DNA from 2 places in the Pseudomonas sp. 1L-B-1-E-C1 genome. Region 1 is predicted to be linked to the other one. Evidence: riboswitches for the same ligand, from Rfam matches in the RefSeq annotation. Region 1 holds a riboswitch; the other holds the start of a gene.

Region 1 (4,195 bases):
TGCGAGCGATAAAACAACAGCGCCGCCACCGGTTGATCGGGCAGCCATTCGGCTTGCCAGTCGCGCAGCGCAGCACTGGTTTTCTGTGGGTGATAAATAGCCGTGCGCGGCAGGGTCTGCGGCTCGCTCCATGGGTAATCACGAGCGAACCATTGGTTGCCCAGGCAACGGAAGAAATCCAGCGCATTGCCCATGCCGCCCTGACGCAGGAATTGCCAGAGAAGATCCCGTGCTTCGGCGCTGACCGTACTCAAGTCGCTGAGCTCGGGATCCGGACGGTCATCGCCGGGCACCAGAATCAGTTGCACGCCGCGTTCGGACAACTCGACCAGCCGCTCGACGCCGTAGCGCCAATAGGCGATGCCGCCGTGCAGCGAGATCAGAATGACCTTGGCGTGGCGCAGCACTTCGTCGACATACAGATCGACCGAAGCGTGATTCTGCACCTGCATCGGATTTGCCAGCCGCAGGCTCGGATAATCCTCGGGCAACTGCTGCGCGGCCTCGGCGAGCAGCGCCAGGCTGGAATCGCCGCTGCACAGGATCACCAGCTCGGCGGGGGTTTGGCCAAGGTCGGCAATGTTGTCATCCGAGACGAAACCGCCGGGCTGGGTCCTGAGCAGGTGCATGGCTTAAACGCTGAGCGCAGCGCGCAATTGCGCTTCGAGCTGCACGGCATCGAGCTCCTGACCGATCAACACCAGACGCGTGACACGCGCTTCTTCGGCACCCCACTGGCGGTCGAAATGCTTGTCGAAACGCGTGCCCACGCCCTGGATCAACAGGCGCATCGGCTTGTTCGGAATCGCCGCAAAACCTTTGACGCGGAGGATGCCGTGCTGCACCACCAATTGCGTCAGTGCGTCGAGGAGCAGGCTATCGTCGGCTTGCGGCAGTTCGATGGAGATCGAATCGAAGGCATCGTGATCGTGGTCGTCGTCATCGCCGTCATGGTGGTGATCGTGATGGCTGTGGCGACCATCGATGTGTTCCTCGGAGCCAGCGCCCAGACCGATCAACACATCCAGCGGCAAACGACCGTTGCTGGCTTCGATGATTTTTACCGCTGGCGGCAGTTCTTCGGCGACTTCAGCGCGCACGCGAGCCAGATCTTCCGGGCTGGTCTGGTCGGCCTTGTTGAGGATAACCAGATCGGCGCTGGCCAGTTGATCGGCGAACAGCTCGTGCAGTGGCGATTCGTGATCAAGGTTCGGATCGAGTTTGCGCTGGGCATCGACCTGATCCGGGAACGCGGCGAACGTGCCCGCGGCGACGGCCGGGCTGTCGACCACGGTAATCACCGCATCGACGGTGCAGGCACTGCGAATTTCCGGCCACTGGAAGGCTTGCACCAACGGCTTGGGCAGGGCCAGGCCCGAGGTTTCGATGAGGATGTGATCGAGGTCGCCGCGACGGGCGACCAGTTCGCGCATTACCGGAAAGAATTCTTCCTGCACCGTGCAGCACAGGCAGCCATTGGCCAACTCGTAGACGCGGCCGCTGGCTTCTTCTTCGGTGCAACCGATGGTGCATTGCTTGAGAATTTCACCGTCGATACCCAGCTCGCCAAACTCGTTGACGATCACCGCGATGCGCCGGCCCTGAGCGTTGTCGAGCATGTGTCGCAGCAGCGTGGTTTTGCCCGAACCGAGGAAACCGGTGACGATGGTGACGGGGAGTTTGGCCAGTGTTTTCATCGGTATGCCCTTTGGCAAGCGGCGGGCATACGGGACGAGAACCGGCAGCGCAGGTACGCGCCGGAAGCATTCGCCACCGGATCACCCCGCCCGGTTGTAGTGAGAATCTGTGACGAGGCAGGTCTCCTGGCTGACGGTGTTCAGGCGCGGGGCCTGGCATTCGTTGCGCCTTCCCGCTGGCTCATTGGCTGAGCTGGCAGTGGCGTGGCAACGAACCTCACCGTTCACAGTTGCGGGGGCAGCCGCGGCTTTGACCGCGTTCCCTTCTTAGCTTCGGCGCGTGCCGAAGAACCTCGAAAGCGCAAGGCTACGCATGGTGTGGGGATGGGTCAATGGGCGCAGGTGTTGAGCCTTGCGGTTGGGGGCATATCCGTTGCTGCGGGTGCTGCCGCTGGCGGTTTCGCTCTTACAGCGAGTCCCTTTTTCAAACGCCAAAAAGGAACCAAAAGGCTTTGCCCCGGCGTTCGGCCCACTCGCCGGGGCTCGGGGTTCCTTCGTTACGGGATCGATCCGGGCGCAGCGTCTCCGGTTTGCTTCGCTGCACCTCCTTCCGCTGTGTACGACTGCGTCGTACGGTCGCTACGCTCCCACCCCCGGATCAATCCCGTAACGAAGCCTGCCGAAGGGGCGAAAGATCAAGAGCCAAAGCAAAGCAAAAGCAAAAGCCAGATCAAAAGATCGCAGCCTTCGGCAGCTCCTACAGTTGGATCGCGTGCTACCTCAAGACCAGATCGGCTGCCAGGCCGCCTTCGCGAGCAGGCTCGCTCCCACAGAAAAGCAAAGCAGCGCAGCTGCCCGCGGCGAAGCCGCCCCACTCAACAATGAGCGTTAGCTCGAGTGCTTTTGATCTGCGGGCGACGTCGGAAGGCTGAGTGGAGGGATTGATCCGGGGGTGGGAGCGCAGCGACCGTCTGGCGCAGCCAGACACAGCGGAAGGAGGTGCAGCGAAGCAAACCGGAGCCGCTGCGCCCGGATCGATCCCGCAGCGAAGGAACCCGAGCCTGCGAGGGCCGAACGCAGGAGCAAGCCTTTTCGGTTACCTTTTCGGCGTTTGGAAAAGGTGACCCGCCGTAAGGGCGGAACCCTAAGCAGCCGTTACCGCAGCAATGGATATACACACAAAAACACCAGAAGAAATGCCCCCCCTCGCAGCACCAAAAACTCCCGGAAATTGACTAAAAACCCAAACCCATGTTCTCCTGCCCCCCTTGTTACGGGTGCCCTTCACAGGGTGAAACGGGAAACCGGTGAATCATGTGCTTTACTCAAAAGCCATGTCAGTCCGGTGCTGCCCCCGCAACGGTAAGCGAGCGAAGCGTCAAAGCCACTGTGCCCAGGCATGGGAAGGTGACGCTTGCAGGTCGGCGACAAGCCAACCCCTCGCGAGCCCGGAGACCGGCCCGCAACACCCAGCGCGCATAAGCGTAGCTGACCACAAACAAACCCGCGGTGGGCGGGCGCTGTTCGAAATCCCTGCGTGCGCGGCTCGCAGGGATTTTCATGCGCTCTATTCACCCGCTGACATTTCAGAGGGAAGCGCTATGTCGATCATCAGCAATACCGTCAGTCACACTGACCACATCTCCAGCACCACGACCTTGGGCCAACGCGTGACTGCCGCCCTCTTCGCCTCGATCCTTGGTGCCAGCCTGGTCTGGTTCGCCGGTTTCTCGCACATCGAGGCGGTGCACAACGCCGCCCACGATACCCGCCACAGCGCCGCCTTCCCGTGCCACTGAGGCCTGCCGACATGATCAAGCGTATTGCGCAAACCGCAGGCTTCGCCGGCCTGCTGGCTGCCCTGCTACTCACACTCTTGCAGAGTTTCTGGGTTTCACCGCTGATTCTTCAGGCCGAAACCTTTGAGAATTCCGCACCAGTCGCCGAAGTTCACGAACACGCCGCCGGTACCGCCGCCCACAGCCATGACGCTGAAGCGTGGGAGCCGGAAGATGGCTGGCAGCGCGTAGTCTCGACCACCGGTGGCAATCTGGTGGTGGCGGTCGGCTTCGCCTTGATGCTCGCAGGCCTTTACACCCTGCGCGCACCGACGAAAACCTCGCAAGGGCTGCTCTGGGGGCTGGCCGGTTACGCCACGTTCGTCCTCGCCCCGACACTGGGCCTGCCGCCTGAATTGCCGGGCACTGCGGCCGCCGATCTGACATCGCGGCAGATCTGGTGGATTGGCACCGCTGCTTCAACCGCTGTCGGTCTGGCATTGATCGCCTTCAGCCGTCACTGGCTGATGAAGATCCTCGGTGCGGCGATTCTCGCCGTGCCCCATGTGATCGGCGCGCCACAACCACAGGTGCATGCCATGCTCGCGCCCGAAGCATTGGAAACTCAATTCAAAATCGCTTCGCAGTTGACCAATGTCGCGTTCTGGCTGGCCTTGGGCCTGATCAGTGCGTGGTTGTTCCGCCGCAAGAGCGCAGGGCACGATCAGGCATGACCGATGACCGCGCAGCGCCGACCTTCGTGGTCGGCTTCGGCTGCCA
Region 2 (4,195 bases), on a different contig from region 1:
GGCAGGCTGTTGCCTTCGGCGAAGGTCAGGCCCAGCGAAGCAGTGTGCGGGCCAACGGCGTAATCAGGCGCGATGGCCTTGGCCACCAGATCGAGGTTCTGCGGTTTGACCCGCACATCGACATGTTGTCCGTAGTAGCTGAACGGCCAGCCATAGAACCCGCCGTCCTTGACCGAGGTGATGTAGTCCGGCACCAGATCGCTGCCGATTTCGTCACGCTCGTTGACCGCCGTCCACAGTGCGCCGCTGGTGGGTTCCCAGGCGAGGCCATTGGGGTTGCGGATGCCCGATGCGAAGATCCGGTGATTGCCGGTTGCGCGATCGACTTCCCAGATAGCCGCGCGGCCTTCTTCCTGATCCAGACCGTTTTCGCCGACGTTACTGTTCGAGCCAACGGTGACGTAGAGCTTGTTGCCGTCCTTGCTGGCGATGACGTTTTTGGTCCAGTGGTGATTCAACGTGCCACCCGGCAGGTCGACGACTTTGATCGGCTGGGTCTTGATCTCGGTCGCGCCCGGCTCGTAGTTGAAGCGCAGCAGGCGATCGGTGTCGGCCACGTACAAGTCGTTGCCGACCAGTGTCATGCCAAACGGCGAGTTGAGGTTCTGCAGAAACACCGTGCGGGTTTCTGCGACGCCATCGTGGTCGGCGTCACGCAGCAGGGTGATGCGGTTCGGGCTCGGCACGCCAGCGCCGGCCTTGCCCATGACCTTTTTCATCACCCAGCCGCGAATGCCTTTGCTGTCATCGGGCTTGGGCGGGGCGTTGGTTTCCGCCACCAGTACGTCACCGTTGGGCAGCACATACAGCCAGCGCGGGTGATCGAGGCCTTCGGCAAACGCCGCGACCTGGGTGCCGGCCACTGCGGTCGGCTTCGCGCCGTCCGGCCAGCCCACCGCCGGGGCGATGTTCACTGTCGGGATCAGCGTCTTGTTCGGTTCGGGCAGTTTCGGTGACGGGCCGGTGCCGTCAGAGACTTGCAGGCTGGAGGTTTCACCGCAGGCGGCGAGCCCGCCAGCGACGGCGATGATGAGAGCGAATTGGGCCTTGCGCATTGCTGATCTTCCCTATGAATGCATTCCTAATCATAGAGGAGGGCGCAGCCCCGATGGTTCAACTGCTCAGCCGCGGGCTTCTTTGAACAGCACGGCGATGCCCGGATGATAGTTGCCCGCTTCGCTGCGAAACTTGCGATAGGCATAGGGGAAATACCAGGCCACGGCGCAGGTGTGCTCTTTTTGCAGGTCGTCGACCATATCCTGCAGCTCTTCGGGACTGGCGCTGTGCTGGGTTTTTTGCGGGGCAATGAACAGGCAGCCGAGCTTGAGATCGCTGGCGTAGCTGATGCGCTTGGCATCAAGGGTGATGTCGAGCAAGGCCTGGCTCAGGTTGAGGTTGTTGACCCGTGGCCAGCGTTGCGTGGCCTGAATGAACGCGCGGTCTTCGCTACCGGCAATCAGCAGGTCGGCGCGGGCATTACGCTCGCCTTCTTCGTTCTGTTTGCGTGTAGCCGTGTCGCTCAACGTCACCATTTCAGCCATCCACGCCGCTGCCGAGAGCAGGCCGAGATTGGCTTTTTCGTCGTGCCAGTAGGGCGTGTCGTTGTCGCCGCGCACGCTGTTGTAGCGATCGATACAGTCAAACCAGCGTTCCAGCACCGGGCGCAGGAATTCCAGGCGCGGGTTGCTGATGATCATGCCTTGCATCGTCGTCATCCTTATTGTTGTTGTAGATGTTTCGAGAAAACATGGCTCTTTGATATCACTTGTCACAGTTTGGCACAAGGTTGCCGCTGGACAATTAATCAGCGGCACTTATTCGCGCTCGAGACGCCTGTTTAATTGACGCTCCATCCCCAACCCTCTAACCTTCGCCGCTTGTTTCAGGTGCTCTGTGACCCAGTGTCGACAGAGTGAAACAGGGAAGCCGGTGAGGGTGGTCTTCAAGCGAAGCCACGACGATCCCGGCGCTGCCCCCGCAACGGTAAATGAGTGAAGACTGCGCCTTGAGCCACTGCCTCGAAAGAAGCGGGAAGGCGCGCAGTCCGGCAGATGCCGCTCATGAGCCCGGAGACCGGCCTGATCCATCTCAGCGGCATCACGGTGGGCGATGCCAGGCTTTTTGCCGTCTATTCTTGTGCCTGCCCGCCGTTATCCAGCCTCAACGGAGAGCTCCCCCATGACTGATTCCCCCGAGCACGACGAACGCCATCTGGCGCGCATGCAGCGCAAGAAAGCCGTGATCGACGAACGCATCGCCAATTCGCCCGACGAGTGCGGCCTGGTGCTGGTGCTGACCGGCAACGGCAAAGGCAAGAGCAGTTCGGCGTTCGGCATGCTCGCCCGTGCCATGGGCCACGGCATGCAGTGCGGTGTGGTGCAGTTCATCAAGGGCCGCAACAGCACCGGCGAGGAATTGTTCTTCCGCCGCTTCCCCGAGCAGGTGCGTTTCCACGTCATGGGTGAAGGCTTCACCTGGGAAACCCAGGATCGCCAGCGCGACATCGCGGCTGCGACCGCGGCCTGGGAAGTCTCCCGCGAATTGTTGCGTGACCCGGCGATCGGACTGGTGGTGCTCGACGAGTTGAACATCGCCCTCAAGCACGGCTACCTCGATCTCGATCAGGTGCTCAGCGATTTGCAGGCGCGCCCGCCGATGCAACATGTGGTCGTCACCGGTCGCGGCGCCAAGCCGGAAATGATCGAGATGGGCGACACGGTTACCGAAATGGGCATGCTCAAGCACGCTTTCCAGGCCGGGATCAAAGCGCAGAAAGGCGTCGAACTTTGAAGCAACCACGTCACTGCCCGGCGGTGCTCATCGCCGCGCCGGCCTCCGGCCAGGGCAAGACCACCGTCACCGCTGCGCTCGCCCGTTTGCATCGCAATCAGGGGCGCAAGGTGCGCGTGTTCAAATGCGGCCCGGACTTTCTCGACCCGATGATTCTCGAGCGCGCCAGCGGTGCGCCGGTGTATCAACTGGACATGTGGATGGTCGGCGAGCAGGAAAGTCGCCGGCTGTTGTGGGAAGCCGCCGCCGAGGCTGATCTGATTCTGATCGAAGGCGTGATGGGCCTGTTCGACGGCACGCCATCCAGCGCTGACCTGGCGCGCCACTTCGGCGTGCCGGTGCTCGGCGTGATCGACGGCACTGCCATGGCGCAGACCTTCGGCGCTTTGGCGCTGGGCCTGGCGAAGTATCAGCCGGACTTGCCGTTCGCCGGCGTGCTGGCCAATCGCGTCGGCACCTTGCGCCATGCGCAATTGCTCGAAGGCAGCCTCACCGAAGGTTTGCGCTGGTACGGCGCACTGTCCCGCGAGACCGGCATCGAATTGCCGAGCCGCCACCTCGGTCTGGTCCAGGCCAGCGAATTGAATGATCTGGATCTGCGTCTCGATGCGGCCGCCGATGCACTGGCCAGCAGCTGCGAAGTCGCGCTGCCACCGGCCGTGGAATTCGCCGCGCCTGACGCTATCGCTGCCGAGCCTCTATTAAAGGGTGTGCGCATCGCCGTCGCCCGCGACGAAGCCTTCGCCTTCACCTATGGCGCCAGCCTCGATCTGCTGCGGGCGATGGGTGCCGAGCTGCAGTTCTTCTCGCCGATCCGCGACACGCAATTGCCCGCTGCAGACAGCCTGTATCTGCCGGGCGGTTATCCGGAGTTGCACCACGTCGCGCTGGCGCAAAACACCTCAATGCTTGCAGCGATCCGCGCGCACCATGCGGCGGGCAAGCCGTTGCTCGCTGAATGTGGCGGGATGCTTTATCTGCTCGATTCGCTGACTGATGTCGAAGGCAGCCGCGCGGAATTGGTCGGGTTGCTCAAGGGCGATGCGGTGATGCAGAAGCGTCTCGCGGCGCTGGCGTTGCAGGCGGTTGAATTGCCGGAAGGGTCTTTGCGTGGGCATACCTATCATCATTCGCTGACCACCACTGAGCTGGCGCCGATTGCCCGGGGCTTGAGCCCGAATGGCGGGCGTGGCGCCGAGGCGGTTTATCGTGAGGGGCGGATGACGGCTTCTTATGTGCACTTTTATTTTCCGTCGAATCCGGTGGCTGTCGCTGCGCTGTTTGCGCCGAACTTTGAAACCGCTATCGCGAGCAGGCTCACTCCTGCAATGGATCACCTGAACCCTGTGGGAGCGAGCTTGCTCGCGAAAGGGCCATGACCGACAACACATTCTCCGAAGCCGAA

Evidence for each region. A riboswitch is a leader RNA that binds a small molecule or an ion and turns the genes downstream of it on or off. The one in region 1 is predicted to bind cobalamin.
Region 2: another riboswitch for cobalamin. It lies ahead of cobO (cob(I)yrinic acid a,c-diamide adenosyltransferase); the one in region 1 lies ahead of cobW (cobalamin biosynthesis protein CobW).

What each region holds. Positions count from the first base shown of each region.
Region 1 is NZ_JBXAWN010000001.1:433,156-437,350, reverse strand. It holds gene cobN (cobaltochelatase subunit CobN) at 1-629, opposite strand, end outside; gene cobW (cobalamin biosynthesis protein CobW) at 633-1,697, opposite strand; cobalamin riboswitch at 1,797-2,008, opposite strand; cobalamin riboswitch at 2,896-3,115, shown strand; gene AC0Z4S_RS01795 (CbtB domain-containing protein) at 3,239-3,436, shown strand; gene AC0Z4S_RS01790 (CbtA family protein) at 3,448-4,149, shown strand; gene AC0Z4S_RS01785 (cobalamin biosynthesis protein) at 4,146-4,195, shown strand, end outside.
Region 2 is NZ_JBXAWN010000012.1:186,982-191,176, forward strand. It holds gene AC0Z4S_RS21325 (PQQ-dependent sugar dehydrogenase) at 1-1,055, opposite strand, end outside; gene AC0Z4S_RS21330 (hypothetical protein) at 1,122-1,706, opposite strand; cobalamin riboswitch at 1,868-2,096, shown strand; gene cobO (cob(I)yrinic acid a,c-diamide adenosyltransferase) at 2,179-2,790, shown strand; gene AC0Z4S_RS21340 (cobyrinic acid a,c-diamide synthase CobB) at 2,787-4,169, shown strand; gene bluB (5,6-dimethylbenzimidazole synthase) at 4,166-4,195, shown strand, end outside.